4 regions of the Pseudomonas sp. PGPPP1 genome follow, and region 2 is predicted to be linked to each of the others. Evidence: predicted binding sites of a transcription regulator. Region 2 holds the regulator's gene; each other region holds the start of a gene.
The links. Region 2 encodes FliA, which starts transcription of late flagellar genes. Its sites were predicted from a motif close to CTAAAGTTTNNNNNNNNNNNGCCGNTAA; they were not measured.
Positions count from the first base shown of each region.

Region 1: flgM (flagellar biosynthesis anti-sigma factor FlgM) is a predicted target of FliA. The motif match lies at 988-1,015, and genes of this name have one in related genera.
Region 3: motA (flagellar motor stator protein MotA) is a predicted target of FliA. The motif match lies at 5,018-5,045, and genes of this name have one in related genera.
Region 4: CFE47_RS09600 (flagellar protein MotY) is a predicted target of FliA. The motif match lies at 3,082-3,109, and genes of this name have one in related genera.

Region 1 covers NZ_NKIG01000036.1:30,369-38,391, reverse strand. The annotation lists gene CFE47_RS27560 (chemotaxis protein CheV) at 1-56, opposite strand, end outside; gene flgA (flagellar basal body P-ring formation chaperone FlgA) at 147-911, shown strand; gene flgM (flagellar biosynthesis anti-sigma factor FlgM) at 1,052-1,375, shown strand; gene CFE47_RS27545 (flagella synthesis protein FlgN) at 1,424-1,894, shown strand; gene CFE47_RS27540 (flagellar brake protein) at 1,991-2,740, shown strand; gene CFE47_RS27535 (MFS transporter) at 2,801-4,189, opposite strand; tRNA gene CFE47_RS27530 (tRNA-Arg) at 4,458-4,534, opposite strand; gene CFE47_RS27525 (hypothetical protein) at 4,861-5,088, shown strand; gene CFE47_RS27520 (PA3371 family protein) at 5,100-5,279, shown strand; gene CFE47_RS27515 (Arc family DNA-binding protein) at 5,663-5,989, shown strand; gene mgtE (magnesium transporter) at 6,097-7,539, opposite strand; tRNA gene CFE47_RS27505 (tRNA-Arg) at 7,866-7,942, opposite strand; tRNA gene CFE47_RS27500 (tRNA-Arg) at 8,015-8,023, opposite strand, start outside.
Region 2 covers NZ_NKIG01000033.1:52,352-60,374, forward strand. The annotation lists gene motD (flagellar motor protein MotD) at 1-662, opposite strand, end outside; gene CFE47_RS26680 (flagellar motor protein) at 678-1,418, opposite strand; gene CFE47_RS26685 (protein-glutamate methylesterase/protein-glutamine glutaminase) at 1,418-2,551, opposite strand; gene CFE47_RS26690 (chemotaxis protein CheA) at 2,599-4,788, opposite strand; gene CFE47_RS26695 (protein phosphatase CheZ) at 4,800-5,588, opposite strand; gene CFE47_RS26700 (chemotaxis response regulator CheY) at 5,607-5,981, opposite strand; gene fliA (RNA polymerase sigma factor FliA) at 6,148-6,888, opposite strand; gene fleN (flagellar synthesis regulator FleN) at 6,885-7,718, opposite strand; gene flhF (flagellar biosynthesis GTPase FlhF) at 7,823-8,023, opposite strand, start outside.
Region 3 covers NZ_NKIG01000027.1:23,919-31,941, reverse strand. The annotation lists gene CFE47_RS24415 (AhpA/YtjB family protein) at 1-174, opposite strand, end outside; gene serB (phosphoserine phosphatase SerB) at 308-1,522, shown strand; gene asd (archaetidylserine decarboxylase) at 1,660-2,520, opposite strand; gene CFE47_RS24400 (rhodanese-like domain-containing protein) at 2,538-3,353, opposite strand; gene CFE47_RS24395 (HDOD domain-containing protein) at 3,411-4,946, opposite strand; gene motA (flagellar motor stator protein MotA) at 5,114-5,965, shown strand; gene motB (flagellar motor protein MotB) at 5,969-6,985, shown strand; gene rsgA (small ribosomal subunit biogenesis GTPase RsgA) at 7,073-8,023, opposite strand, start outside.
Region 4 covers NZ_NKIG01000005.1:210,311-218,333, reverse strand. The annotation lists gene CFE47_RS09610 (response regulator transcription factor) at 1-149, opposite strand, end outside; gene CFE47_RS09605 (argininosuccinate synthase) at 763-1,980, opposite strand; gene CFE47_RS09600 (flagellar protein MotY) at 2,110-3,018, opposite strand; gene pyrC (dihydroorotase) at 3,175-4,221, shown strand; gene rnt (ribonuclease T) at 4,218-4,889, shown strand; gene CFE47_RS09585 (peroxiredoxin) at 4,955-5,557, opposite strand; gene CFE47_RS09580 (bacterioferritin-associated ferredoxin) at 5,802-6,020, shown strand; gene bfr (bacterioferritin) at 6,222-6,692, shown strand; gene grxD (Grx4 family monothiol glutaredoxin) at 6,762-7,100, opposite strand; gene CFE47_RS09565 (molybdopterin oxidoreductase family protein) at 7,179-8,023, opposite strand, start outside.

The DNA.
Region 1 (8,023 bases), on a different contig from region 2:
CGATTCTGCCCTACCAGCTGTGTGCGCTGGTTTACTGAATCCATTACACCTGCCATGCCTTTACTCCTACGCTAAAACCTTGAGCCATACCTAGAGGACAGCGCGCCCCCAACACTAAACGGCACGAGCTTTGCTATTTGTTGGCTATGGATATTAAAACGACAGTTTCCCGACGCCTTCAATTACCACGGTACCGTAGATTGCTCTGCGCACCGCTGGCGTTGCTCGCGTTGAGCCTCGGCACCACGGCCCGCGCAGACAACGTCACCTTGCCTGATCTACTTATCGGCGTCACTCAGGGCTTTCTTGAGTTCACTGTAGAAGATTATCTGGCGACCACCCAGACGCCTGGGCGTTATGAAATCCAGGTCAGCCAGTTGGACCCACGCCTGCGCATGCCAATGTGCGACAAGGAATTGACAGCGTCCCTGGAAAGCCCCGCCCAACCCATCGGCCGCGTGACGGTGAAAGTACGCTGCGAGGGCGCGTCCCCCTGGACCGTGTTTGTGCCGGCGCAGGTGAAGCTGTTTCGCGATGTAGTGGTTGTGGCTCGTCCGCTGAAACGCACCGGCATCATCGGTTTCGACGATGTTGTGCTGCGTGAGCGAGACATCAGCATGATCAACCAGGGCTATTTGACGTCACTGGACCAGGCTGTCGGGCAAAAATTGACCCGACCAGTGGTCACCGACCAAGTCATCACGCTGGTGCATCTGGAGCAGGCCGAAGTCATTCGCAAGGGTGATCAAGTGGTGATTTCCGCCAGCAGCGGCGCGCTGAACGTGAAAATGCCGGGGGAAGCGCTGTCCAACGGCGGCATGAGTGAGCAGATCCGCGTGAAGAACCTTAATTCCAATCGCGTGATCAAGGCACGGGTGACAGCACCTGGCCAAGTCGAGGTGGCTTTATAGACTACTGGTATCGGGCGCCAGCTTTTCCTACACTGTCGACTGGATGTCGGCCTGTGCAGTTTATTGTCAATCGAGCCTAAAGTTTGTCCGGGTATGGCCGAAAACATGGCAAGCGTCCAAATACCCAGAGGTTTTTTATCATGGTCATCGATTTCAGCCGTTTAAATAATTCCCAGGCTTTGCCCGGCAGTACGCGCACCACGGGTGCCAAGGACAGCGTAGAGGCCAAGCCACAGGCCCTGCCCGTCAAGGCAGAACAGGCCAGCGCCAGCCAGAGCGGGGAATCCGTACACCTGAGCAATGAGGCTCAACAGTTGCAGAAGGTCACTGACTCGCTGCGCGATCAACCGGTTGTCAATAAAGCCCGCGTGGCCGAGTTGAAACAGGCTATCGCTGATGGCAGCTATAAAGTCGACAGCAACCGTGTAGCCAGCAAGCTGCTTAATTTCGAAGCCGAGCGCTAGGCAAAGGCCTGCGCCGGGCTTTTGGACGCTTAAACCCCAAGGCCAGCCATGCATCACGACGAAAATCTGCTTCAACTGATCATTGATGATCTAGCGCCGACCCAACACTTGCTTGAGCTGCTCAAGGAAGAATCCTTGGCGCTTTACGGCCGTGACATGCCTCTGCTGGAAGACATTCTGGCGCGCAAGCAGTCGCTGATTGTCCTGCTTGAACAGCACGGCAAAAAACGCAGCCAGATCCTCATCAGCCTCGGCCTGCCGGCAGACCACGACGGTCTGGCGCAATTGGCCAGTCACTCCTCGGTCGGCGATCAATTGCTGGCACAGAGCAAAGAACTCAACCTTTTGCTCGCCCAGTGCCAGGAAGCCAACCTGCTCAACGGTCAGTCGATCCAGATTCAGCAAGCTACGACCGCCAACCAGTTGCGTATACTTCACGGCGGAGAGCCTCCGGCGCTGTATAACGCCCAAGGCTCCACCTCACGCCTGGTCAAACCAAGCACCCGCAGCCAAGCCTGACACCCGTTTACAGCGCGGCCTATCCAAGGCGTGTTACATGCTGGCAAAATGCTGGCTCTTGCGTGTAGTTGTATTTTGTCTGGAGATGGAAGAACCGTGTTCAACGCCCTTAATGCGGAAGATGCACCGCAGCCACCCAAGGTCCTCACCACGCCTCTGGAAATCGCCAGCACCTTGCGGATGCTGCAAGAAAGCCATGACCCGCTGATCATTACCTTCCATGAACGCAGCCAGCGCTTCCAGAGTTACCTGGTGGACGTTGATCGCGACAGCGGTACAGTGGCCCTGGATGAGATGATCCCCCGCGACGGCGAACGCCACCTTGAGAACGGCGAACCCTTCCGCATCGAAGGCTTCCACGAAGGCGTACGCGTTGCCTGGGAAAGCAGCGGCACCATGACCGTCAGCGAAAAAGACGGTCACCGCATCTATACCGGCAGCATGCCCGACGAGGTGGTCTACCATCAGCGCCGCAACGCCTTCCGCGCAGCCCTGAAGCTGGCCCAACTGGTCAATATCGAAATAGGCGGCGAGAAACTAAAGGCTCCCATTGCTGGCAAGCTGCTGGATATATCCGCCACCGGCTGCAAACTGCGCTTTGAAGGGGATATCTCCGAGCGCCTGCAACTGGGCCAGGTCTACGACCGCTTTATCGCCGCCCTGCCCTTTGGCAGCATGACCACATCTGTCGAACTGCGTTACCTGCACTTCGAAGAGAAGATCAACACCACCTTTGCGGGTGTTCGCTTCCACAATATGAGTGGCCTGGTACAACGCCAGGTCGAGCGATTCGTGTACCAACTGCAGCGTGAAGCACGACGCTTCGACAAAGACGACGATTTTTAAAGCTAAAGATCGCGACAAAAAAAACGGGCAGATCCTGATGGGATCTGCCCGTTTTTGCATTCAGGGGCGCGCCCTGCTCAAGTCGTGGGGGTGGTCGTCCGGATCTGGATGCTCGGGTTCACGCTCAGTTTCGGCGGCCGGCGACTCCACCGGCGATTGCTCCGGTTCGTCCTCAGCTTCTGGCGCGGTGGTTTGCATCTGGTCTTGCACCACCTGCTCATCCACCCGAGGATCAAGCGCAGCCACCAACGGAGAGCTGGACATACTGTCGGGCATCGCCACGTGATGCAGCGGTGCATCGTCCACCTGATGCAGGTTGGTCACCGCTTTTGGCCGAATGCGCCACACCAGGATCAACGCGCACACACTGAAAAACGCATACAGCATGTGGCTGCCAAACATCTTCATGACCACACCTGCCAGCAACGGCCCGACACTGGCACCCACGCCATAGGTCACTAGCAACATGGCCGTGAGCGACACCCGGCGGTCACCCTCTACGTGGTCGTTGGAGAACGCCACTGCCAGCGGATACAGGCAAAACTGCACCAGGGAACACACGAAGCCAGCCACAAACAGCACTTCCAGCGGCACCTGTGTCAGTACCGCCAACGGCAACGCCGCCACCGCGAGGCAGAGGGCAAAGCAGCGAATCAGCAGCGCGCGGTCATAACGGTCCGACAGCCAACCCAGCGGCCACTGCACCAACAATCCGGCAAAAATACAGCTACCCATGAACAGACCTACCTGCTCCGTCGTCAGCCCTTGCTGCGATGCATAGAGCGGCGCCAAACCGTAGAACGAGCCCACGATCAGCCCCGCACCCAACACCGTACTCAACGACTGCGGCACGCGCTTTATAAAGAAGCGCGGCTCCATTGGCGCAGGATGCAGCGGCGCCGGGTGAATACGCCGGGTCATGGCCACCGGCACCAGGCACAACGCAAAGCACAGTGCCACCAACATCAGCAGTTCGAGGCCGAGTTGGGGATGCATCACCAGGATCAATTGCCCCAGCACCAACCCCAAGTAAGAGGCAATCATATAGCCGCTGAACACCACGCCACGCTGCTTGGCGTCCGCCTGCTCGTTAAGCCAGCTCTCGATGACCATGTACTGGCACATCATCCCCAGGCCGACAATCATCCGCAGCACAATCCAGGCCGGCAGCCAGTTGATCAGGCCGTGGCCCAGCACTGCCGCACCGACAATCCCGGCACACGTGGCGTAGGCACGAATATGCCCGACCCGGGCAATCAGGCGGTGCCCGATCTTGCCACCCAGCACCAGGCCAAAGTAGTTGGCCGCCATCAGCGCACCTACCCACAGACTGTCGACATGGTCGGCCGCCAGGCGCAAGGCCAGGTAAGTACTGAGCAGGCCGGAGCCGATCAGCATCATCAAGGAGGCGAAATAAAGGGCTCGAAAAGATTTCCAGATCTGGCGCATCGGCGTTCCGAGCGGCTCCTTGCGGTGAGAGACAGGGCTATCGGCATGATAGTCCGGGGTGGCAGGGTCCGGACAGGCAGCAAATGCTGTTTCCGGGGATTATTTTGCTTAACAGCTCAGACGCTACCCGACTGCTTGCAAGGTACACAAATGGCGATAAATACACCGCGCACCTGCTGTGAACCCTGAACACCGGCAAGGTTCGACCCGTCCCATTGAACGCCCACAAAAAAGCCCCGCCAGAATATTCTGTGCGGGGCTTTGAATCTGGTGTCCCAGGGCCGGTTCGAACGGCCAACCTTCCCCTTAGGAGGGGGATGCTCTATCCAATTGAGCTACTGGGACAAATGACAGCCACCAAGCCAAGGGCGCTGCGACGGACGGCGTGCATGTTAACGGCCAAGGTGGGTTTTGTCATGTCGTCCGTTGGCTTTTTGAATGTAGGTCGACCCCTCCTGTGACGATCCGGGTTTTGCCCAGTAAACACAGGCACATGGCGCCATCGTGCAAAATGCACTCCCCTAAAATGCCAGCATTGCAAATTGCAACCTAGAGAGCGTTTAAAGTAGACTCAAGGCATTGATTTTATTGAATATATAGATTGGCACAAGACCTGCAATACCTCTCCTACAAGACCCATTCAGCCACGGCGTCAAGCGGAGAACATGACCATGAACAGTGCCCTTCTGTTGAGCCTCAATGCCGTAGCCCTGGCTGCATTGGTGACGTTTCACTTTCAAACGACTGGTACGAATGACCCCGCACAGATCAGCCAGGCCGTGCCACACCACCTGCAACAACGCCCGCAGCTGGCAGTGATGACCCCAAACGTGCAATCGCAGGTACGCCTGACTCAAGGCGATCAAGCTGCGCCCGTCTCTGAACACTGGGTTTTCTGAGGAAACCACTCATGACCAAATCTGCCTGGCTGTTTCTATGCCTGACCCTCGCCACCGGCATTTTCGGCCTGAGCGCTAGCTCTGAAGGCGAGCAAACCACCGCACTCATTGCATCAGGCGTATCCGCCAGCCTGTTGTTGCTCACGCTAATCGTGGGTCGCCGAATCAAATTCGATCCGGTTTTGCGTTAACCCCTCCCCTCCCGACCTTATGTCGCCTCGCCCTCGCAAATCGGCAAAATGCCACTAGTCTTAAAACTGCGGGCAAAAGGCCACTTTGCTATAGGATAGCGGGCCTAAACCCCTGTGGTGGCCAGGACTTGCTGGAAGTTCCCCTACGGAATCACTCGTAGAAAAGTTTTCCAACCAGTCCGCAAAAATGCAAATGAGTGCTGGCATAAAGCCTTTAGGCAGTTCAATATTTGTCACAGAATTGACGCCAAGGAAATGGCAAATCTGAGGCATGATGCGGCCTCTTTGCAATTCAGGTTGAACATTTGGCTGCGAACCTTGTCCTAACACACATCTTGCGGCCAATTCCAAAAACCGCTCCCCTGAACTAACCGGTTAAATATATGCGCCCATTGAAACAGGCAATTTATTCCAGCCGTACGGCTGACAAGTTCGTCGTACGTCTGCCAGACGGAATGCGGGAACGCATTGCCGAGGTGGCTCGCAATCATCACCGAAGCATGAACTCCGAAATCATCGCACGCCTGGAACAGAGCCTTATTCAGGAAGGTGCGCTGGGCGAAGAGTTGAGCATGCGCCTGGACAGCCCCGAGCTGTCACTGCACGAACGCGAACTGCTGCAGCGTTTTCGTCAGCTCTCCCACCGCCAGCAAAATGCTCTCGTCTCGCTTATCGCGCACGACGTTGAGGCGGCCGCAGAAGCCAATTGATCTGCAATTGAAAGCCGAAGCCAGCCACGTGCTGGCTTTTTTTTGCATGGAATTTGGGAAGGGAATGCCGGGAGATGCGGGGACAGATCTGCCCCCGCCGGAATGAATCAGAGCAGGAAGATCGTCGCCAGGCCCAAGAAGATAAAGAAGCCACCGCTGTCGGTCATGGCGGTAATCATCACACTGGCGCCCATTGCCGGATCACGGCCCAGGCGGGCCAGGGTCATAGGGATCAGCACCCCCATCAACGCCGCCAAGAGCAGGTTGAGGGTCATGGCAGCCGTCATCACGACGCCAAGGGACCAACTGCCGTACAGCAAATAGGCCACAACACCAATCACCCCACCCCACACAAGACCGTTGATCAGGCCTACCGCAAGCTCCTTGCGCAGCAAGCGCGATGAATTGGCGGTGCTTACCTGATCCAGCGCCATGGCACGTACGATCATGGTAATAGTCTGGTTACCCGAGTTACCGCCGATCCCGGCCACAATCGGCATCAGTGCCGCCAGCGCCACCAGCTTCTCGATCGAACCTTCAAACAACCCGATCACCCGCGAAGCAATAAACGCAGTAATCAGGTTAACGGCCAGCCACGCCCAACGGTTATGCAGCGAGCGCCAGACCGATGCGAAAATATCTTCTTCTTCACGCAGACCCGCCATGTTGAGAACTTCGGTCTCGCTCTCTTCACGAATCAGGTCGACCATTTCATCGATGGTCAGACGGCCGATCAACTTGCCGTTCTTGTCGACCACGGGCGCCGAAATCAAGTCATAACGCTCGAACGCCTGGGCGGCCTCGTAGGCATCTTCATCCGGGTGAAAGCTCACAGTGTCGCTGGCCATCAAGTCAGCAACTTTTTTATCCGGATCGTTGACCAGCAAACGCTTGATCGGCAGCACACCCTTGAGGATGCCTTCGTAATCGACCACAAACAGCTTGTCGGTATGACCTGGCAACTCTTTAAGTCGACGCAGGTAACGCAAGACGACTTCCAGGCTGACGTCTTCTCGGATGGTGACCATCTCGAAGTCCATCAGGGCGCCGACCTGATCCTCGTCATAGGACAGTGCGGAGCGTACGCGCTCACGCTGCTGGCCATCGAGGGCTTCCATCAGCTCGTGCACGACGTCGCGCGGCAGCTCAGGAGCCAAGTCAGCGAGTTCGTCGGCGTCCATCTCCTTGGCCGCAGCCAAGAGCTCGTGATCGTCCATGTCGGCGATCAGCGTTTCACGGACTGAGTCAGATACTTCTAGGAGAATGTCGCCGTCACGATCAGCCTTGACCAACTGCCATAGGGTCAGTCGATCATCCAGCGGCAAGGCTTCGAGAATATAGGCGACGTCGGCGGAGTGCAGGTCATCGAGCTTGCGTTGCAACTCGACGAGGTTTTGCCGGTGAACCAGGTTTTCGACCAGGTTGTTATTCGGGCCATCCTGGCGGTGCGTAAGGTCTTCGACCACGCGCTGGCGCTGCAGCAGCTCGATGACTTGAGCCAGGCGATCCTGCAGGCTTTCTTGTGTTTTCTTTACTTCTACTTCGGTCATAGGCGAACTCCACTCCCAGCAGCGGGGCACGCCGGAAGGATCAATCAGTCAATTCATGATTGGTAAAACGGGGTACTGAGTCACTACTGGGTAAGTCCATGGAGGTATTCCACAAGCCCCGGCGGGGCTGACGGGCGCAATGATACACGCTGCGCGCGCTTTAAACGTCAAAAAACTGGAAAGAACAAGCGCTTGCGAGACAAAGCTGAGCATTGGCTGCATCTATGAACTGCGACGACACAGCCCGGAAGGAAAACACATAGGTAGGAGAAAAACATAAAACCCAGACGGCAAAAAGCCCGCACTAGGCGGGCTTTTTGTTTGTATGGTGCACTCGACAGGATTCGAACCTGTGACCGCTCGGTTCGTAGCCGAGTACTCTATCCAGCTGAGCTACGAGTGCAGATTGTGTTTTTAGACCAGGTCACAACTGGTTGAAGCCAAGTCACCTGCATTGCTGCAACTGACTCTTAAATGGTGCACT
Region 2 (8,023 bases):
AACTCACCATAGCCCACCGACGCCAGCCGCCCAGGGTTCACGCCCTGCATCGCGAGCATGCGCACGATGCTCGACGCACGTGCCGAGGACAGCTCCCAGTTGGTCGGGTACTGCGCGGTGCTGATCGGGAAATTGTCGGTGAAGCCTTCTACGTGGATCGGGTTCTCAAACGGTTTGAGGATCGCCGCCACCTTGTCGATGATGGTGAACGCCTGGTCGCTCGGCAGCGCGTCGGCACTGGCGAACAACAGGCTGGAATTAAGCTCGATCTCTACCCACAACTCATTGCCGCGCACGGTCATCTGGTTGGAGCTGATCAAGTCGCCAAAGGCTGCGCTAATGTCATCGGCGATGCTTTTCAGCGGGTCGCTGGTACCGCCCACGCCGGCGGCGGTTTCGTCGCTGTCGTTGACCAGCGGCTTGGCCGGGGTGACGGTCTTGGGGCGCTCTTCGCCGATGGGGATCGGCTTGAGGGCGCGATCGGCGTCGTTGAACACCCCGATCAGCGCCTGGGAAATGACTTTGTACTTGCCTTCGTTGATCGACGAGATGGAGTACATCACCACGAAAAAAGCGAACAGCAAGGTGATGAAGTCCGCATAGGACACCAGCCAACGCTCATGGTTGACGTGTTCCTCAGGCTCGCGACGGCGACGGCTCATAGACGATCCTCCCCATCAATCCATGAAGCCCTGGAGCTTCAATTCGATGGAGCGCGGGTTCTCGCCTTCGGCAATCGACAGGATGCCTTCAAGCAGCATTTCGCGATAACGCGACTGGCGCATGGCAATCGACTTGAGCTTGCTGGCCACCGGCAGCAACACCAGGTTGGCACTGGCCACGCCGTAGATGGTGGCGACAAACGCCACGGCAATACCGCTGCCCAGTTGCGACGGATCAGCCAGGTTGCCCATCACGTGGATCAGGCCCATCACCGCGCCGATGATGCCGATGGTCGGCGCGTAGCCGCCCATGCTTTCAAAGACTTTGGCAGCGTTGATATCGCGGCTTTCCTGGGTATAGAAATCCACTTCCAGAATGCTGCGGATGGCTTCCGGTTCGGCGCCGTCTACCAGCAACTGCAGGCCTTTGCGTGCGTAGCTGTCGGGCTCGGCATCGGCCACGCCTTCCAGGCCCAGCAGGCCTTCCTTGCGTGCAGTGAGGCTCCAGTTGACCACGCGGTCGATGCCACCGGGCAGGTCTACGCGTGGCGGGAAAATGATCCACACCAGGATCTGCATGGCGCGCTTGAACGAGCTCAAGGGCGACTGCAACAACGCAGCGCCGACGGTGCCGCCGATCACGATCAACGCCGCCGGGCCGTTGGCCAGGGCGCCAAGGTGGCCGCCTTCGAGGTAGTTGCCGCCAATGATTGCGACAAACGCCATGATGATGCCGATCAGGCTTAAAACATCCATCAGAGGCAGGCCTCCACCAGATGCTTGCCGATGTCGTCCAGGCTATAGACGGCGTCGGCCAGGTCAGCCTTGACGATGGCCATGGGCATGCCATAGATCACGCAACTGGCTTCGTCCTGGGCCCAGATGGCACTGCCGCCCTGTTTGAGCAGGCGCGCGCCTTCGCGGCCATCGGCGCCCATGCCGGTGAGCACCACCGCCAGAACTTTGTCGCCGTAGGACTTGGCTGCCGAACCGAAGGTGATATCCACGCACGGCTTGTAGTTCAGGCGTTCATCGCCCGGCAGGATTTTGATCGCGCCACGGCCGTCCACCATCATCTGCTTGCCACCCGGAGCCAACAGCGCCAAACCAGGACGCAAGATATCGCCATCCTCGGCTTCCTTGACGCTGATGCGGCACAGCTTGTCCAGGCGCTCGGCGAAGGCCTTGGTGAACGCGGCCGGCATGTGCTGGACCAACACGATCGGCGCAGGGAAGTTGGCCGGCAATTGGGTCAGCACACGTTGCAGGGCAACCGGGCCGCCGGTAGAGGTGCCGATGGCGACCAGCTTGTAAGCCTTGCGCTTGGGCGCCGGCGAATGCGCTGTCGCAGCAGGTGCAGGCGCACGTACAGGCGCTACCGCAGGCCGTGGAACGGGCGCAGGTGCTGGACGTGCAAACGATGAAGTCGGCGCGGTCGACGTAGCCACCGGTGCAGGCGCCGGGGCTGGCGCACTGAACAGACTGCGACGGTTACTGCGGGAAATGCTGTGGACTTTCTCGCACAGCAGTTGCTTGACCTTCTCGGGGTTGCGCGAGATGTCTTCGAAGTTCTTCGGCAGGAAGTCCACCGCGCCAGCGTCCAGCGCGTCGAGGGTTACCCGGGCGCCTTCGTGGGTCAGCGAGGAGAACATCAACACCGGGGTCGGGCAGCGCTGCATGATGTGCCGGACGGCCGTGATGCCATCCATCATCGGCATCTCGTAGTCCATGGTGATCACGTCAGGTTTCAACGCAATGGCTTGATCGATCGCCTCTTTGCCGTTGGTGGCCGTGCCGACCACCTGGATCGTTGGATCGGCGGAAAGAATTTCCGAGACGCGGCGGCGGAAGAAACCCGAATCGTCCACCACCAGGACCTTGACTGCCATAAACACTCCGTTAGGCGGGGCGGGCAAACCGCCCTGCCCCACCAGAATCAAATACGCCGAGCGGCGTAACGCTTGAGCATGCTCGGAACATCGAGAATCAGCGCGATCCGACCGTCACCGGTAATGGTCGCACCCGACATGCCCGGGGTTCCCTGCAGCATTTTGCCCAAAGGCTTGATGACCACTTCTTCCTGGCCCACCAGTTGATCGACGACAAAGCCGATGCGCTGGGTGCCCACGGAGAGAATCACCACATGGCCTTCGCGCTGCTCTTCATGCTTGGCCGATGCCACCAGCCAGCGCTTGAGGTAGAACAGTGGCAACGCCTTGTCGCGCACGATCACCACTTCCTGGCCGTCCACCACGTTGGTGCGCGACAGGTCGAGGTGGAAGATCTCGTTGACGTTGACCAGCGGGAAAGCGAACGCCTGGTTGCCCAGCATCACCATCAGGGTTGGCATGATCGCCAAGGTCAACGGCACCTTGATCACGATCTTCGAGCCCTGGCCCTTGGTCGAGTAGATATTGATCGAGCCATTGAGCTGGCTGATCTTGGTCTTCACCACGTCCATGCCCACACCACGGCCGGACACATCGGAAATCTCGGTCTTGGTCGAGAAGCCCGGGGCGAAGATCAGGTTGTAGCACTCGGTGTCGGTCAGGCGGTCGGCGGCGTCCTTGTCCATCACGCCCCGCTTGACCGCGATGTTGCGCAGGATGGTCGGGTCCATGCCCTTGCCGTCATCGGTGATCGACAGCAGGATATGGTCGCCTTCTTGCTCGGCCGCCAGAATCACCTTGCCGTTGCGGGACTTGCCCGAGGCTTCGCGCTCTTCCGGGGTTTCCACGCCGTGGTCGACCGCGTTGCGCACCAAGTGGACCAGCGGGTCGGCCAGGGCCTCGACAAGGTTTTTGTCGAGGTCGGTTTCTTCACCCACCAGTTCCAGGTTGATCTCTTTCTTCAATTGGCGCGCCAAGTCGCGAACCAAACGCGGGAAGCGGCCGAAGACTTTCTTGATCGGCTGCATCCGCGTTTTCATCACGGCGGTCTGCAGATCGGCCGTCACCACGTCCAGGTTCGACACGGCCTTTTGCATGGCTTCATCGCCGCTGCTCAGGCCCAGGCGCACCAGGCGGTTACGCACCAACACCAGTTCGCCCACCATGTTCATGATGTCGTCCAGGCGTGCGGTATCCACCCGCACGGTGGTTTCGGCTTCGCTGGCGGCCTTTTCGGCAACCGGAGCCGCTGCGGCACGTGCTGGAGCAGGCGCTGGGGCAGGTGCAGGTTTGGCGGCGACAGGCGCAGCGGCCTTGGCGGCAACCGGAGCCGGCGCGGCAACGGCGGCTGCGGCAGCCGGGGCCACTTCGGTGAACTTGCCCTTGCCGTGCAACTCGTCCAACAGGGACTCGAACTCGTGATCGGAGATCAGGCCGTCGCCGGCCGGCTCAACACTGGCAGCAGGCGCTGCAGCAGTCGCAGCGATTTCCGGCAAGGCGTCGGCCACGAAGGTGCCCTTGCCGTGCAGTTGGTCGAGCAGCGCTTCGAATTCATCGTCGGTAATGTCGGTGCTGGCACTAGCCGCAGGGGCTTCTGGCGCAGCGGCAGTGGCCACCGCATCGGCCGCGAACTGGCCTTTGCCGTGCAACTGGTCGAGCAGGGATTCAAACTCTGCGTCGGTAATGTCTTCGCTGGTCGGTGCCGCAACGGGCGCAGCTGGCGCTTCTGCCTCGGCCTTCACGGCACTGAGGGAGTTGAGCAGCTGTTCGAACTCGCTGTCGGTCACATCCGGCTCTGCTTCAACGACAGCGACCGCCACCTCGACAACCGGCGCGGGCGAGTTGTCGGCAGGTTCCGCCAGGCGCGCCAGGGCGGCCAGCAGTTCCGGGGTGGCCGCAGTGATCGGTGCACGTTCGCGCACTTCGCTGAACATGCCGTTGACTGCATCCAGTGCTTCGAGAATCACGTCCATCAATTCCGAATCAACGTGACGCTCACCCTTGCGCAGGATGTCGAACACGTTCTCGGCGATGTGGCAGCACTCCACCAGCTCATGGAGCTGGAGGAAGCCGGCGCCCCCTTTTACAGTGTGAAAACCGCGAAAAATTGCATTGAGCAGGTTCGCATCATCCGGTCGGCTTTCCAGCTCGACCAGTTGCTCGGACAACTGCTCTAAAATTTCGCCGGCCTCTACAAGGAAATCCTGAAGGATTTCTTCATCGGCGCCGAAGCTCATGTGGGTGCTCCTTAGAAGCCTAAACTGGATAACAGGTCATCAACATCATCTTGACCCGATACAACGTCTTCACGTTTATCGGCATGAATCTGCGGACCTTCACCCTTGGCGAGATGTTTTTGCGGATCTTTTTCCGAGAGGATCGCTTCGCGGTCATGTTCGATGCCGGCAAAACGGTCAACCTGGCCTGCCATGAGCACCAATTTGAGCAAATTGCTTTCCACTTCGGTGACCAGCTGGGTCACGCGCTTGATCACCTGACCGGTGAGGTCCTGGTAATCCTGGGCCAGCAGAATGTCGTTGAGGTTGCTGGAAACCGTGCGGTTCTCCTGCTCGCTGCGAGACAGAAAACCTTCAACCCGACGCGCCAACTCACGAAACTCTTCAGCCCCCACTTCACGGCGCATGAAGCGGCCCCAGTCAACGCTGAGGGCCTGGGCTTCAGTGGCCATGCCGTTGACCAGAGGCGTGGCGTTTTCCACCAGGTCCATGGTGCGATTAGCCGCCGCCTCAGTCAGCCTGACCACATAGGACAGGCGTTCGGTGGCATCCGTAATTTGCGAGATTTCCTCGGCCTGGGGCATGTGCGGGTCAATCTGAAAATTGACGATCGCACTGTGCAGCTCGCGTGTGAGCTTGCCCACTTCCTGGTACAGGCCGCGGTCACGGGTCTGGTTGAGCTCATGGATTAACTGCACCGCGTCGCCGAACTGGCCTTTTTCAAGGCTGTCGACCAACTGGTGAGCATGCTTTTTCAGGGTCGACTCGAAGTCTCCCTGTGATGTTTCTTTATGCTCCATAGCTCCCCCGCGATGGCATTAGCCGTGGATGCGTTCGAAGATTTTCTCGATCTTCTCTTTCAAGGCCAGTGCAGTGAAAGGCTTGACCACGTAACCGTTGACCCCGGCCTGGGCGGCTTCGATGATCTGCTCACGCTTGGCTTCGGCGGTCACCATCAGCACAGGAAGGCTGCGCAGTTTTTCGTCAGCGCGCACGTGGCGCAGCAAGTCGATACCGGTCATGCCCGGCATGTTCCAGTCCGTTACCAGAAAGTCGATGCTCCCGCTGTTGAGGATCGGAATCGCCGTAATGCCGTCATCCGCCTCGACCGTGTTTGTGAACCCAAGGTCACGCAACAGGTTTTTTATGATCCGCCGCATCGTTGAGAAGTCATCAACGATGAGGATTTTCATGTTCTTGTCCAATTCGACCTCCAAGCAGTCTTAAACGCGCCCAGCACCTGGACGCGCCATTTCAATCAACAGGCATTACACAAAAAGGACTGCCGGGGTACCACGGAGCGCCCCCGCGAAAGCCTGCGGCTTCACGGTCTCGTCTGCAGTGTCCCCACACTGCCTGTCAGCGCGCTCGCCACTCTCCCAAACGCCCCCGCAAGCGGGCTGCGCACTGGCTGTGCAACTGGCTGACTCGTGATTCGCTGACCCCCAGGACCTCACCGATTTCCTTGAGGTTCAGCTCTTCGTCGTAGTACAGCGCCAACACCAGTCGCTCACGCTCCGGCAAATTGGCTATCGCGTCCGCCAACGCCCCCTGGAAGCGTTCATCTTCCAGGTCGCGCGACGGCTCAAGATGAGCACTCGCGCCGTCCTCGTGCAGCCCTTCGTGTTCGCCGTCCTGCAAGAGGTCGTCGAAACTGAACAGGCGGCTGCCCAAGGTATCGTTCAAAATCCCGTAGTAATCGTCGAGACTCAATTGGAGTTCGGCCGCAACTTCATGATCTTTAGCGTCGCGACCGGTTTTTGCTTCAATTGCGCGAATTGCATCACTGACCATGCGCGTATTGCGATGCACCGAACGCGGTGCCCAGTCACCTTTACGGACCTCGTCGAGCATCGCACCCCGGATACGGATACCCGCATACGTCTCGAAACTCGCCCCCTTGCTCGCGTCGTATTTGGTCGACACTTCGAGCAGGCCGATCATGCCCGCCTGGATCAGGTCTTCGACCTGGACGCTGGCGGGCAGGCGTGCCAGCAGGTGATAGGCGATGCGCTTGACCAGCGGCGCGTAGCGCTCGATCAACTCGCCCTGGCTGTCACGGGCAGACTTCTTGTACGCGTTGTAGCCGGTCGCTGTCATAGCACGGGTCCTGCGCTCGTCTGATGCACCAATCGCTCGACGAAAAACTCCAGATGCCCCCGAGGGTTGGCGGGCAATGGCCAGGTATCGACCTTCTGGGCAATGGCCTTGAACGCCAGTGCGCATTTCGAACGAGGGAACGCTTCATAGACCGCACGCTGCTTTTGCACGGCCTTGCGCACACACTCGTCATAGGGAACTGCGCCGACATATTGTAAGGCGACATCGAGGAAGCGATCCGTGACCTTGGTCAACTTCGCGAACAGGTTTCGCCCTTCCTGCGGGCTTTGGGCCATGTTGGCCAATACGCGGAAGCGGTTCATGCCGTAGTCACGGTTAAGCAGTTTGATCAGGGCGTAGGCGTCGGTGATCGAGGTGGGTTCATCGCAGACCACCAGCAGGACTTCCTGCGCCGCGCGCACAAAGCTGACCACGGACTCGCCGATCCCGGCGGCGGTGTCGATCACCAGCACGTCGAGGTTGTCGCCAATATCGCTGAACGCCTGGATCAGGCCGGCATGCTGCGCCGGGCTCAGGTGCACCATGCTCTGGGTACCGGAGGCGGCCGGTACGATGCGGATGCCACCCGGGCCCTGGAGCAGCACATCGCGCAGCTCGCAGCGCCCTTCGATGACATCGGCGAGGGTGTGTTTGGGTGTCAGCCCGAGCAGAACGTCGACGTTCGCCAGCCCCAGGTCAGCATCCAGCAGCATGACGCGACGGCCAAGCTCTGCCAGGGCCAGGGACAAATTCACTGACACGTTAGTTTTCCCGACGCCACCTTTGCCGCCGGTCACCGCGATCACCTGTACGGGATGCATGCTGCCCATTTTATTTCTTTACCTTGTCTTGCTTAGACGCAGGCTACATGGCTTGGCCGCGTGTATCTTGCAGACCATCGATGTAGGTACATTTCACGGTGTTCGTCCTGCCCTCAACCCACCCGCTTTGCCGGGTTGTGGTAAAGGTCGGCGAACATATCGGCCATCGCTTCCTCGCTAGGCTCTTCTTGCATTTGCACACTGACTGCACGGCTGACCAACTGATGACGACGCGGCAGATGCAGGTCATCCGGAATCCGCGGGCCATCGGTCAGGTAGGCGACCGGCAATTCGTGGCTGATAGCCAGGCTCAA
Region 3 (8,023 bases), on a different contig from region 2:
CATGGCCTGTTTGAACTGCAAGCCCATCACGCAGGCATAGATCACCAGGGCCAAGGCGACCAGGATCACGTTATGGCTGGCGATGCGTAATGCGATCGGTACACGGCGGTGGCGCAGTGCCCGGAAGATCAGCAGGAAGAAGTTATCGGTTTTTACTGGCGTGGGCCGGTTCACTTGCGCTCGGCTCTTGGTCCGTGAAGTTGACGCGCAGTATAGCGACAGCCCTAGAACCGGCAAAGCGCTGGCTGTGCCCGATGGTCACTGAAAGTGGGTAGAATGCGGTTTTTTTCCAGCCTGGGGGTGCGCCTTGCGCGAAATTGTCCTGATTAACATCACCGGTGAAGATCGCCCGGGTCTCACCGCCGCCATTACCGGCGTTCTGGCCCAAGGTGGTGTGAACATTCTCGACATTGGCCAGGCGGTGATCCACGACACGCTGTCGTTCGGCATCCTGGTCGAGATCCCGAGCAATGAACAGGCGTCCTCGGTCCTCAAGGACATCCTGTTTACGGCGTACAAGCTGGATCAACAGGTGCGGTTCACCCCGGTGTCCGAAGCCGATTACCAGCAATGGGTCGCCGGCCAAGGCAAGAAACGCCACATCGTGACGCTGTTGACCCGCAAGGTCACGGCCGAGCAGTTGCAGCGAGTCAGCTCGATTACCGCGCAATACGGTTTGAATATCGACCATATCGACCGTCTGTCGGGTCGCATGCCGTTGGACACGCCAGCCGACAAAGGCAAGGGTTGCATCGAGTTCTCCGTGCGCGGCGAGCCGGCCGACCCACAGGCCCTGCGCGCCGAATTCCTCAGCGTGGCCCAGGAGCTGAATGTCGACATCGCCTTCCAGGAAGATTCGCTGTTCCGTCGTAACCGCCGCCTGGCAGTATTCGACATGGACTCCACGCTGATCGAGGCCGAAGTCATCGACGAGTTGGCCAAGGCCGCCGGTGTGGGCGAGCAAGTCTCCGAGATTACCGAGCGCGCCATGGCCGGTGAGCTGGACTTCCGCGCCAGCTTCAAGGAGCGCCTGGCGCTGCTCAAGGGGCTGGACGTCAGCGTACTGGACTCCATCGGCGCCTCGCTGCGCCTGACCGAAGGCGCCGAGACCCTGTTCGCCGAACTCAAGCGCCTGGGCTACAAGACCGCCATCCTGTCTGGCGGCTTCACCTACTTCGCCAAGCAATTGCAGGCCAAGCTAGGCATCGACTATGTGTTCGCCAACGAACTGGAAGTGGTGGATGGCAAGGTGACCGGTGTGGCCGTAGAGCCGATTGTCGACGCACAACGCAAGGCGGATTTGCTGAAGGAATTGGCCCATAAGGAAGGTTTGCGCCTGGAGCAGACCATTGCGGTCGGCGACGGGGCGAATGACTTGCCAATGCTGGCGATTGCCGGGCTGGGTGTGGCGTTCCGCGCCAAGCCGTTGGTGAAGCAGTCGGCTAAGCAGGCGATTTCGACGCTGGGGTTGGATGGGGTGTTGTACTTGCTGGGCTTCCGTGACCGCGACGGTCAGCTGTAACTCTCCTTCCCCTGTAGGAATGGGATCAAAAATGTGGGAGCTGGCTTGCCTGCGATAGCGGTGTTGGATTCACCACCGGCATCGCAGGCAAGCCAGCTCCCACATTGATAGGGTTCCAGCTTCAACTCTGTTTGGGGTCAGGCTTTAGGTGCCGCGATGCCTTGGCCCATCTGCACAGGAGTGCCTGCCGCCAACTCCTCAGCCCACTTCACCTGATCCGGCCCGAACAGCACAATCGCAGTCGAACCCAGCTTGAAGCGACCCAGCTCCGCACCTTTTTCCAAATGGATCGGCGCACGCGCTGCTTCGTCGTAGCGGAAGGTTTTCAGCTCACGTTTTGGCGGCGTCACCAAGCCAGCCCACACGGTTTCAATCGACGCGACGATCATCGCACCCACCAACACCACGGCCATCGGGCCGCGTTCAGTGTCGAAAATGCAGGCCACACGTTCATTGCGTGCGAACAGCTCCGGTACGTTTTCCGCAGTGGTCTGGTTCACCGAGAAGATGCGCCCCGGAATGTAGATCATCTCGCGCAGGGTACCGGCCAGTGGCATGTGCACGCGGTGGTAGTCCTTCGGCGACAAGTAAACCGTTGCGAAGTCGCCGCCCATGAACGGCGCTGCCACGGCGGAATCGCCACCCAGCAGTTCCAGCACGCTGAAACTGTGGCCCTTGGCCTGGAACACGCGACCATGTTCGATCGGGCCCAGTTGGCTGACCGCGCCATCGGCAGGGCTCAGCACCGCGCCAGGGGTTTGGTCCAGCGGGCGGGCGCCGTCTTTCAGGGCACGGGTGAAGAACGCGTTGAAGTGCTCGTAGGCGGTCACGTCTTCAACCAGGGCCTGGGACATGTCCACTTGATAACGCTTGGCGAACCACGTGGTGAAGGCGTTCTTGAACCAACGCACACGGCACTCGGCAACGCAGCCGGCCAGGCGCGACAGCAAGTGGTGTGGCAGCAAGTACTGGCTGAGGATGAACAACTGCTTTTTCATTGACTGTCCTTTAAACCTTAAATCTCAACGGGGGTGTCGGGGTGGTTGCCCCATTCGCCCCAGGAACCGGCATAACCTTTGACTCGCGGATAACCGAGCGCCTTGGCCACCAGGTAGGTGAAGCCAGAGCGGTGGTGAGTCTGGCAGTGGGTGATGATTTCTTTGTCTTTGGTCAACCCGAGGTCTTCGAGGATCTGCGGCATGTCACGGCGGATGCGCAGGTTGCGCGCCTTGTCCATGCCAGCGGTCCATTCGAAGTTCACGGCGCCGGGGATGTGCCCGCCTTTGGCCGCGAGCACCTTTTCACCGGAATATTCCAGCGGGCCGCGTGCGTCCCAGATACCCAAGTCAGCAGCGCCGAGGCGGCTTTGCAGGTATTCGCGGGTAGCCGTTGGGCCGTCATGCAGTGTGAGGCTGACCGGGCCACCGACAGGAACGGGCACCTCGGTGGAGACCGGGTGTTTTTCTTCCAGCCAGGCCAGCAGGCCGCCGTCGAGGTAGTGGTATTTCTGGTGGCCGATCACGTCGAGCATCCAGATAAAGCGACCGGCCCAGCCGCCACCTTCGTCGTCGTAGACCACGTAGGTCGCGTCGGGGGTGTGGCCCAGTTCGCCGAAGAGTTTTTCAAGGTCAGCCTTGTGCGGCAGCAGGCCGGGGGCTGGCGGCTGGCCCAGTTGGGTGCGCTTGGGGTCAACGAAATGCGCGCCGGGGATATGCCCTTCGGCGTAGCGGGCGGCACTGGTGAGGTCCACCAGAATCAGGTGTTCGGCATCGAGGCGACCGACGAGGTCGCTGGATTCGATCACCAGCGGCAAGCCAGAGAAGTCAGGCATGTGAGGTCTCCTGGGCACAAATGTTGGCGATAAAGGACCGCGATTGTAGCGCAAGCATCAGGCGCTGCGGTTGGTAAAGCAGTGCAGGGCTTTTTCGATGCATTGGGCGGTTTTGCCGAAGGCCTGCACGGTGGTTTCCGAGAACGGTCCGCCACCTTGGTCGGCCACCATCAGCATCACCACTTTGCCGTTGCAACTCAGGGAACGCAGCAGCAGGTGTTCGCCGTTGAACAGGCGGCGCAGGATCGGCGGCAGCAGTGCGGAGAACTGCGCGTGATTGTCCGGGTTGAGGCGCACTTGGGCGGACTTTTCCAGCAAGCGCTGCAATAGCGTGCTGTTGACCACATCCAGGCTCAAGTTGGCAGCGTCCTTCGGCAGCCCGTCGACCTGATGCACGCGCAAGGTGCTCTGGGCGCGATCGGTCATCAGCAGCATGACCCGCTGCATGCCGCTGGCCACCAAGGCTTCCTTGGCGCAGGTAGTCAGGTGCATGGCGTTGGCGAAGCGGCTGGGTTCTACCAGCAGCTCGGTGCAGCGCTTGCGCCAGATGGCCAGGGCTTCGGCGGTGGGCGGGGGTGCAGGCAGCAGGCCGCGATGAATCTTTTGCACATGCCACGGCCAGATCAGCGACAGCGCGGGGTGCCAAAGGTCGGGCATCACGGTGGTGCGCGCGCTGGTCACGGCTTGCTGGTGAACCTGTTGCTGCACTTCACCCAGTGGCTGTTGCAGGTACAGGGCGGTCAGGTATTGCCAGCGTTCGGTGTGCGGGCAGGTCCAGGACTCTTGGGCTGACATTGCCAAGCCGTTTGCCAGTAGCACCGTATTGGCGGGCTGGTTCAGCCAGCGGCGCAGGTTGGGTTCGGCATCGAGCAATTGCTGGTGGCGCAGTGGATCGTCTTCGCGGGCGATATGCAGCGCCTTGACCAGCAGGCGCTGTTCGTTCAGCAGCAGGTTATAGCCCTGGGATACCCAGATCGGCAGGTGCCAGGCCTCGGTCAGGCCCACGCACAAATCTAGCAGGCGTACGCCGAACAGTTCTTGCTCGACCTCGCGCGCCGACTGGCCCTTGTGGATAACCCGCAATTCCCACTCTTCGAGGAGCTTGGGATAGGCCACCGCCATCGGCCACAGTGGCGACAAGAACAGGAGGCTGCCCCAGTGAATGTCTTGCCACAGGCGCGCCAGGCGACTGCCGAACAAACCGTTGGCTTGCTGCGAGGCATGCTGGCTCACCAGCAATAGCTGGCGCAGCGCTACGGGAATTTCTTGGGCCGGCACTGAGGGCAGGCGCGCCAGCAGTTCTTCGGCCCGCTTTAGGCCTAGTCGATTGAGCGCTACTTCAAGGTTTTCCGCTGGCTCCGCCAGGCTGCCTTGAGTGTGGCTATTGGCCTCACGCATCACACTGAGTACCAGCGCCGGGCTGTTTTGCATCAGCTCGGCAATATCTCGTAATGAGCTGCGGTTATCGCGGATGGCTCTGCTTACGCGGTCGTGGCTGGCCTGGGGCACAGGCAGCAACACATCGTCCAGGCGCTTGATCCAAGCGGCGAGAGAGAAAGGTCTTACAGATGGGACTGTCGTTTCATTAGCCATGGTAGGGGCGCGATCATCACTTGCGGTCAACACGCCCGGAACGGGCCGAACTGGCTTTTCGCCTTAACGGGCTATAGTCTGGCGCAGTTTTGCCGATAAGTAGAACAAGAGTTTTTCAGTTCCCCCAAATATGTCCATGAACCCGACGGCGCAAGTACTCATCTCCTATGGCTAAAATTATCGGCATCATCGTCGTCTTCGCAAGCGTGCTCGGCGGGTACGTCCTGTCCCACGGTAAAATTGCTGCGCTGATCCAGCCCTTCGAGGTGATGATCATCGGTGGTGCGGCACTGGGTGCGTTCCTGCAGGCGAACCCCGGCTACATGACCATGCACGTGATCAAGAAGTCGCTGGGCATGTTCGGCTCGCGCTTCACCCACACCTTCTATCTAGAGGTGCTGGGCCTGGTCTACGAGATCCTCAATAAGAGCCGCCGCGAAGGCATGATGGCCATTGAGGCTGACATTGAAGACGCCGCCGCCAGCCCGATTTTCGCCAAGTACCCGGCCGTGCTCAAAGATGAGCGCATGACCGCCTACATCTGTGACTACCTGCGCATCATGTCCTCCGGCAACATGGCCCCCCATGAGCTGGAAGGCCTGTTCGACATGGAACTGTTCAGCCTTAAAGAAGAATTGGAACACCCGTCTCACGCCGTAACCGGTATTGCCGACGGCATGCCCGGCTTCGGTATCGTGGCGGCGGTACTCGGTATCGTGGTGACCATGGCCTCCCTCGGTGAGGGCGACCAGGCAGCCATCGGTATGCACGTAGGTGCGGCGCTGGTGGGTACCTTCTTCGGTATTCTCGCGGCCTACGGCTTCTTTGGTCCGCTGGCGACCTCCCTGGCGCATGACGCCAAGGAAGAAATCAACCTGTACGAATCGATCAAGGCCAGCCTGGTAGCCTCCGCTTCCGGCATGCCACCGTCGTTGGCGGTGGAGTTCGGTCGCAAAGTGTTGTACCCGAAACATCGCCCAAGCTTCGCCGAGCTGGAACAAGCGGTTCGCGGTCGCTAAGCCATGGAAAACAACCAGCCGATAATCATCAAGCGCGTCAAGCGCTTCGCTGCGGGGCACCATGGTGGCGCCTGGAAAATCGCCTTCGCCGACTTTGCGACGGCGATGATGGCGTTCTTCCTGGTGTTGTGGCTGATGTCCACCGCCACCCCGGAACAGAAGATCGCCATCGCCGGCTACTTCAAAGACCCGATTGGTTTCTCGGAGAGCGGTACACCCTTTGTGATCGACCTCGGCGGTTCGCCGCAGTTGTCGCCTGAGCGCACCATCAACCCGGAAATCAAGACTGAAGCGCCCCAGGAAAAAATCCCGATCGAGCGCGACACCGTCGAGGCCATGGCTGAGCAAGTCGAGCAGGAACGCCTGGAGCTGCTATTGCAAGAGTTGCAGACCAAGGTCGAGGAAAACCCGCAACTGCTGAAGTTCAAGGATCAGATTTCGTTTGAAATCACGCCTGAAGGCTTGCGCATCCAGATCACCGACGCCGCCAACCGGCCGATGTTCGATTCTGGCAGTGCGCGCCTGAAGCCGTACTTCGAAGACATCCTGCTGGCCATGGCCGACACCATCAAGGCGGTGCCGAACAAGATCAGCATCAGTGGCCACACCGACGCCAAGCCTTATGCGGGCCAGGGCGACTTCGGCAACTGGGAACTCTCGGCCAACCGCGCCAACGCCGCACGCCGCGCGCTGGTAGCGGGCAGCTATCCTGATCCGCAAGTGGCGCGGGTGGTGGGGTTTGCGTCCTCGCAGCTGTTTGATCATGCGGACCCTTACAACCCGGTCAACCGTCGAATCGATATCGTAGTGCTGACCAAAAAGGCCCAGCGTGCCATCGAGGGTGATCAACCGCCGCCGGCACCGACCCCAGGTGCAGGTGCGCCAGGTGAAGTGCCAGCCGACCCGAACGCCATTCCGCCAGGCCAGGAACCACTGCCGGCTCATGAGCTGCGGCAGAAGCTGAACCTGTTTGATGATGGTGGGATGAAAGATCCTACGGCGCCTAAGACGGGTTCCTAAACTGCACATACAACAAGGCCGCGATCATCGCGGCCTTGTTGTTTCTACTGTGTAGGAGCGAGCTTGCTCGCACCTACACGGGGTAAGTCAGTAACTGCTCTCTGGCAAGCTCGCAATAATTGACCGATAGCTGTTCATCCGTTGCTGCTGCACGCGCCCATCTTCCAAGGCCTTGAGCAATGCACAACCCGGCTCGCGGTCATGTTTGCAGTCGCGGAAGCGGCAGGTGCCGATCAGGTCGTTGAACTCGATAAAGCCCGCTTCCACATCGCTGCGGCTGACGTGGCCGAGGCCGAATTCACGAATGCCCGGGGAGTCGATCAGCTCGCCGCCGCCGGGGAAGTGAAACAGCCGCGCGGTGGTGGTGGTGTGAGTGCCCTGGCCGGACAGTTCCGACAGCGGGCCTACGCGGGTTTCGACTTCCGGTAGCAGGCTGTTGACCAGCGAGGACTTGCCCACGCCGGACTGGCCGACAAATACGCTGATGCGCCCGTCCAACTGCTGTTGCAGTTGTTCCATGCCATTACCGTGATGGGCCGACACCTCCAGCACCGGGTAACCCAGGGTGCGGTACACCGCCAGCAACGCGTTGAGCGCCGGGGCGTTCTGCTCGTCGATCAGGTCGAATTTGTTCAGCAGCAACAACGGGCGAATGCCAGCATGTTCGGCTGCCACGAGGTAGCGGTCGATCAGGTTGGCATGAGGCTCGGGCAGCGGCGCGAACACGATCACGATCATGTCGACGTTGGCCGCCACCGGCTTGAGCTGGCCCCGGCTGTCGGGGCGGCGCAGTTCGGTGGTGCGCGGCAATTGGGCGACGATCACGCCGATGCCCTGGTTACCCGCGCGCCATACCACCTGGTCGCCGGTGACCAGCGCAGGCAGGTTGGCCCGCAAGTGGCAGCGGAACACCTGGCCTGCGAGTTCGCCTTCCAGCGCCTCGACTTCAACCTGCACGCCAAAGTGCGCGATCACCAGGCCTGTTTGTTCAGGCCCCAGGTCGCCGCCCTCAAGCGCTTCCACGGCGGAGGATTCACG
Region 4 (8,023 bases), on a different contig from region 2:
ACAATGTCCGGCATATGCTCCCGCGCAAGTTGCAAGGCATCGACACCGTTATCAGTCTCGGCAACGACCTCATAACCATGACGCTCCATTAGCATACGCACAGCAAGACGAATGACGGGATGATCATCCACGATCAGCACTTTATTCATGAGAAAGTCCAATTTCGCTGTTCGAATTATTTAGAGCAAGCACAATAGCCTAGTCGTTTCCTAGTTGGCATAGCATTCCCCCCCGAGCAACAGCAGGCAGAGACCCAACCCACAACGATAAAGGAAACGCCCTACAAAAAACTGCAAGCTTAGATGTATCCAGTTTTATGGAGCCTTTCAGACCTTTCCCGTGCCATACATATTTAGAGTCAAATCTGCCGGAGATTTGGGGGGAATGGTAAATGTGCCGCACACGACTTTCAGGAAATGCCCCTTGCCTTACCACTGAGGTCAAACAAGCAAGCCGAAAAAATTCTGCTGTTTCAGTTCCATTAAACATATTTTTTTACACCCTTATTTCCTACAGAATTTTCGGCAACTTACAGAGCCGCCGCACTTTCATGAGTGAATTTTCTGTAAGACTAGTTCCCAATCAGATGTAAAACTTTCATTCACAGCCTCAAAATACCCCCACCGATAAATCCGCACGTTTAAAACAATCAAACATTGCCTGTACGCACGTTTAAAAACTTAAACATGAGCATCTCATTAAATCCACAGGCAAAAAAAATGGCCCCTTAACAGGGGCCATTTTTCACAACAGGCAAAACACTCAGAACAACGAGCGACCTTTGTTTGCAGCAATACGCATACGCAATGCGTTCAACTTGATAAAGCCTGCCGCGTCCGCCTGGTTGTAGGCGCCGCCATCTTCTTCGAAGGTGGCGATATTGGCGTCGAACAGTGACTCGTCGGATTTGCGACCGGTCACGATCACGTTGCCCTTGTACAGCTTCAGGCGCACGACGCCGTTCACGTGGGCCTGGGAGGCATCGATCATCTGTTGCAGCATCAGACGCTCAGGGCTCCACCAGTAGCCGGTGTAGATCAGGCTGGCGTACTTGGGCATCAACTCGTCTTTGAGGTGAGCCACTTCGCGGTCCAGGGTGATGGACTCGATCGCGCGGTGAGCGCGCAGCATGATGGTGCCACCTGGGGTTTCATAGCAGCCACGGGACTTCATGCCCACGTAGCGGTTCTCGACGATGTCGAGGCGGCCGATGCCGTGTTCGCCACCGATACGGTTCAGGGTCGCCAGCACGGTGGCCGGGGTCATTTCGACGCCGTCCAGCGCGACGATGTCGCCGTTGCGGTAGGTCAGTTCCAGGTACTGCGGCTTGTCAGGAGCGTTCTCCGGGGAGACGGTCCATTTCCACATGTCTTCTTCGTGCTCGGTCCAGGTGTCTTCCAGCACACCGCCTTCATAGGAGATATGCAGCAGGTTGGCGTCCATCGAGTACGGGGACTTCTTCTTGCCGTGACGCTCGATCGGGATTGCGTGCTTTTCAGCGTAATCCATCAGCTTTTCACGGGACAACAGGTCCCATTCACGCCAAGGGGCAATCACTTTCACACCTGGCTTGAGGGCGTAGGCGCCCAGCTCGAAACGTACCTGGTCGTTACCCTTGCCGGTGGCGCCATGGGAAATAGCGTCAGCGCCGGTTTCGTTGGCGATTTCAATCAGGCGTTTGGCGATCAGCGGGCGTGCGATGGAGGTACCCAGCAGGTACTCGCCTTCGTAGACAGTGTTGGCGCGAAACATCGGGAAAACGAAATCGCGGACGAACTCTTCGCGCAGGTCGTCAATGTAGATCTCTTTCACGCCCATGGCTTGCGCCTTGGCACGTGCAGGTTCGACCTCTTCGCCCTGACCCAGGTCAGCGGTGAAGGTCACCACTTCACAGTTATAAGTATCCTGCAGCCACTTGAGGATCACCGAAGTGTCCAGGCCGCCGGAATACGCGAGAACGACCTTGTTTACGTCGGCCATGCCATCACTCCACGGGGTTGTACGGAAAGCCGTCGATTCTACCGACCAAAACCGTGAAATTACAGGGGCGCGACAGCAAATGAAGATAAAGCGACAGATTATGTCGAGCGGGCGACCGATGGTCGCACCCTACGAGGTAGCGGCCGGGTTGCTCGGTGCAGCGGCCTGGGGCGCCGGTTTCTCGGGGGTTGCCACCCGCTCCAGCTGAATATTGACCCGGCGGTTGCGCGCCCGATTGGCGGCATTGGTATTAGGCGCCAGCGGATAGCTTTCACCGTGGAAACGCATGGTGATCTGCGATTCCTGGATACCGTTGGCCTTGAAGTAATCCATCACCGCGAGCGCGCGGCGACGTGACACGTCGCGGTTGGTCAGGCGGTTACCACTGTTGTCCGAGTGGCCATTGAGCTCGATATGGTTAACCGTGGGATCGGCTTTCATATAGGCCAGAATCACCGACAGTTTCTTCTTGGCTGCGGCATCCAGCTCGATGCCACCGCCTGGAAACCCGACCTCTGTCTGCTTGACCTGATCGTAATTCATCGGCAGCAGCTTGGTAGTGCACAGCTGATAGTCGTTGTAGGCCTTGTTGAACTTGACCGGCAACAGGCGGATTTCCGAGTAACCGCCCTCCCGTCCGTAGTGCCGCACAGTAGGGCTGCGTCCTTCCAACAGGCCATTGAACAGGCGACCTGCCTGCGCCTGGGAGCTGTTGAACAACACATCGCCACTGCCCGCACGTACCGCACCGAGATTGATATCGCCTCGCCCTGGCTGCCAAGGTGCAGCGGCGGCCAACAGCGTTGCGGAACCGGCGCCCAGCGAGCCGCTATAGGCTTTCAGACGAAATGTTGCCTGCTCGCCGGCCCGGCGCACGAACTCACCCGAGCCGAAATCGGTAATCGGCTGGGTCAGGCGGCACTCGAACTGGTCACCTTCTACCTTCCACTCAATATTCTCCAGACGCGTCTGGAACGTGAGGGCCATCGCAGGCAGGCTGGCGAACACACTGAGCAGGGCTAGATATTGCTGGCGCACGGGAGGCTCCACTGGTTTCTACAACACTTCAAAGCGTCATACATCGATAAGGCATACGAAAGGCTATCGGATGCATCCTGCAAAACTTGATAGCGAGTGCCTGCAAGAGTCTTTTCCGGTAGCATTCCCACCAGATTGACCCGCCTGGAATCCCCAATGTCCGACCGCCTGACCCTGCTGCGTCCCGACGACTGGCATATTCATCTTCGCGATGGTGCTGCGTTGCCCCAAACCGTGGCCGATGTTGCGCGCACGTTTGGCCGCGCCATCATCATGCCTAACCTGGTACCACCGGTGCGTAACGCCGCTGAAGCCGACGCCTATCGCCAGCGTATCCTCGCTGCGCGGCCGGCCGGCAGCCGCTTCGAACCGTTGATGGTGCTCTACCTCACCGACCGCACCCAGCCCGAAGAAATTCGTGAAGCCAAGGCCAGCGGCTACGTGCACGCCGCCAAGCTGTACCCGGCGGGCGCGACCACCAACTCCGATTCCGGCGTGACCAGTATCGACAAGATCCTGCCGGCCATCGAAGCCATGGCCGAAGTCGGCATGCCACTGCTGATCCACGGTGAAGTCACCCGTGGCGACGTGGACGTGTTCGACCGTGAGAAGATCTTCATCGACGAGCATATGCGCCGTGTGGTCGAGCTGTTCCCGACCCTCAAGGTGGTGTTCGAACACATCACCACGGCCGATGCCGTGCAGTTCGTCACCGAGGCCTCGGCCAATGTCGGCGCGACCATCACCGCTCATCACCTGCTGTACAACCGCAACCACATGCTGGTGGGCGGGATTCGGCCGCACTTCTATTGCCTGCCGATCCTCAAGCGCAACACCCACCAGGTGGCCCTGCTGGATGCTGCCACCAGTGGCAACCCGAAGTTCTTCCTCGGCACCGACTCGGCGCCCCACGCCCAGCATGCCAAGGAAGCAGCATGTGGTTGTGCCGGTTGCTACACCGCCTACGCGGCGATCGAGCTGTACGCTGAAGCGTTCGAACAACGTAACGCCCTGGACAAGCTCGAAGGTTTCGCCAGCCTCAACGGCCCGCGTTTCTACGGCCTGCCGGCGAATACCGACCGCATCACCCTGGTTCGTGAAGACTGGACCGCCCCTGCCAGCCTGCCGTTCGGCGAGCTGACTGTCATCCCGCTGCGCGCCGGTGAAACACTGCGCTGGCGCCTGCTGGAGGAAAGCAAGTGAGTGAAGACCATTACGACGACGAACACGAGCACAGTGGTGGCGGTTCCCGCCATCCGATGGCCGAGCGGTTTCGCGGCTATCTGCCGGTTGTCATCGACGTAGAAACCGGTGGCTTCAATTGCGCCACCGACGCACTGCTGGAAATCGCCGCAACCACCATCGGCATGGATGAGCAGGGTTTTGTGTTCCCGGAGCACACCCACTTCTTTCGCGTCGAACCGTTTGAAGGTGCCAACATCGAAGCGGCAGCGCTGGAGTTCACCGGGATCAAGCTTGATCACCCATTGCGTATGGCGGTGAGTGAAGAAGCGGCGCTGACGGATATCTTCCGTGGCGTACGCAAGGCGTTGAAGGCCAATGGCTGCAAACGCGCGATCCTGGTGGGCCACAACAGCAGCTTCGACCTGGGCTTCCTGAATGCCGCCGTGGCGCGCTTGGACATGAAACGCAACCCGTTTCACCCGTTCTCCAGCTTCGACACCGCCACCCTCGCAGGCCTGGCGTATGGCCAGACGGTACTGGCCAAGGCCTGCCAAGCGGCGGGTATCGACTTTGATGGCCGTGAGGCCCACTCGGCTCGCTACGACACCGAAAAGACGGCTGAGCTGTTCTGCGGCATCGTCAACCGCTGGAAAGACATGGGCGGCTGGGAAGACTTCAACGACTGAGATCGTTTCCCGCTCATAAAAAAACCGGCCTTCTCAGGCCGGTTTTTTTGTACCGCGAATCTGGCTTACAGCTTGCCAGCGTTCTCGGTCAGGTAAGCTGCAACGCCTTCTGGCGAAGCGTTCATGCCTTTGTCGCCTTTTTTCCAGTTGGCCGGGCAAACTTCGCCGTGCTCTTCGTGGAATTGCAGGGCGTCAACCAGGCGGATCAGCTCTTCCATGTTACGGCCCAGTGGCAGGTCGTTAACGATCTGGGAGCGAACAACGCCTTTGTCGTCGATCAGGAATGCGCCACGGAACGCCACGCCGCCTTCAGACTCAACGTCGTAGGCCTTGGCGATGTCGTGCTTCAGGTCGGCAGCCATGGTGTATTTGACTTTGCCGATGCCGCCATCATTGATGGCAGTGTTGCGCCAGGCGTTGTGGGTGAAATGGGAGTCGATGGAAACGGCAACCACTTCAACGTTACGCGCCTTGAAATCGTCCATGCGGTGGTCCAGGGCGATCAGCTCCGAAGGGCAGACGAAGGTGAAGTCCAGCGGGTAAAAGAACACCAGGCCGTATTTGCCTTTGATGGCTTCAGACAGTTTGAAGCTGTCTACGATTTCGCCATTGCCGAGAACGGCAGGTACGTCGAAATCCGGGGCTTGTTTGCCGACGAGTACGCTCATTGGGTATCTCCTGATGTAAGGGTGACGATTGAAGTAAAAGGACCGCTTCCAAGTCTGCCGTGTATAAGCGACAGCCCTGTGACGCGGTCACGCTTCGTGAAGACCGACCATCATACACTGAAAAAACCGTTCGTCAGTGAGGGCGCGGTGCCAGCGAATACCCTACGATTCTACTTTGACAATCATTCTCGTTAACATTAAGATCCAACGCACTTAAGCCTTAAACCCGCGACGGTTCTCCCCTATGTATGTGTGCCTCTGTACTGGCGTCACCGACGGACAAATCCGCGAAGCAATCTATGAAGGTTGCTGCAGCTACAAGGAAGTGCGTGAAACCACCGGCGTTGCCAGCCAGTGCGGTAAATGTGCTTGCCTGGCCAAGCAAGTGGTACGGGAAACCCTGACGCAGCTGCAAACAGCCCAGGCCGCGATCCCCTACTCAGCAGAATTTACACACGCTTAATATGGCGTGTTTTAAAGAACCGGACTTAGTGTCCGGTTTTTTTATGCCCACAATTCAATTAGTTAGCGTCAAGACGCGGAACACAAACATTCTTATTCCGATTAATTTTCATTTATTATTCAATAACTTAGGTTTGACACTAGGGTTTTCGCCGCTCAAACTCCGCCCTATACACAGCTATTACAGGGCAGGACCCCAGTCATGAAAGGCGACATCTCAGTCATCCAGCAACTCAACAAAATCCTTGCCAATGAACTGGTCGCGATCAATCAGTACTTTCTGCATGCGCGCATGTACGACGATTGGGGCCTGGAAAAGCTGGGCAAACGTGAATACAAAGAATCCATCAAGGCCATGAAGGACGCCGACGCGCTGATCAAGCGCATCCTGTTCCTGGAAGGCCTGCCAAACGTACAGGACCTGGGCAAGCTGAACATCGGCGAACATACCCAGGAAATGATCAGCAGCGACCTGAAGTTCGAGCAGAAAAGCCATAGCGACCTCAAGGCCGCCATTGCTCACGCCGAGACCAAGGGTGACTTCGGCAGTCGTGAACTGTTGGAAGACATTCTGGAAGACCAGGAAGAACACATCGACTGGCTGGAAACCCAATTGGGCCTGATCGACAAAGTCAGCCTGGAAAACTACCTGCAATCGCAGATGGGCGAATAACGCTCGCGCACGCAGGCATAAAAAAGCCCCGCTCTCTTTCGAGAAGCGGGGCTTTTTATTGCAGACGGATCAAGCGTCAGTCTTGGCTGCCGCGTTTGCCGCTGCTTCTTTGATCAGCGTTTGCAGCGAGCCATCGGCCGCCATCTCAACGATGATGTCGCTACCGCCGACCAGTTCACCGGCCACCCACAGTTGTGGGAAGGTTGGCCAGTTGGCGTACTTCGGCAGGTTGGCGCGGATTTCAGGGTTTTGCAGGATATCCACGTAAGCGAATTTCTCGCCGCACGCCATGATGGCCTGGGAAGCTTTCGCGGAGAAACCGCACTGAGGAGCGTTAGGTGCGCCCTTCATGTAAAGCAGAATGGTGTTGTTGGCAATCTGCTCTTTGATCGTTTCGATGATATCCATGGTAACACCTCGGCTGGAACTTTGCGACTCACAGGTCGGCACGGTGGCGCATTGTAACGCAAAATTCCAGCGTGGTGCTCAGGCCGCTGCTACCTGAACGGGAACACCATTCAGCGCAGCGTTGCCCGATAACTCGTCCAACTGCCGTTCGTCGGTCAAGTCATTGGCGCTCGCCCCGGGCTGGCCGCTGGCAATCGTCATCTGTACACCTGGGCGCCCATGCCCCCAACCATGGGGCAGGCTGACCACACCGGGCATCATGTCCAGGCTGGCCACCACTTCCACCTCGATCATGCCGATGCGCGAACTCACCCGCACACGCTGGCCGTCACTCAACTGCCGGCTCGCCAGGTCATCGGGATGCATCAGCAATTGGTGCCGTGGCTTGCCCTTCACCAGCCGATGATAGTTATGCATCCACGAATTATTGCTGCGCACATGCCGACGCCCTATCAGCAGTAGCTCGTCAGCCACAGGCACCGGTTGTGCGCCAAACCGCGCAAGGTCGGCGAGGATTACCGCAGGCGCAGCCTGCACCTTGCCATCAGCGGTTTTCAGGCGCGCGGCAAGGTTGGCCTTGAGCGGCCCCAAGTCCACGCCATGGGGATGATCCGCCAACATCGCCACCGACAGCTTATGCTCGGACGCGTCGCCGTAAAGCCCGGCGCGCAACCCAAAGTCGATCATCTGCGCAGGTGCCATGGTCGGTTTGAGCACCGCGCCTGTCTGCGCAGCAAATGCCTGGGCCAGGCCGACGAATATCTCCCAGTCATGCAGCGCGCCTTCCGGCTTGGGCAGGATCGCGCGATTGAAGCGCGTGACATTACGCACCGCGAACATATTGAAAGTGGTGTCGTAGTGATCGTTCTCCAATGCAGACGTGGACGGCAGGATCAGGTCGGCATAACGCGTGGTCTCGTTGA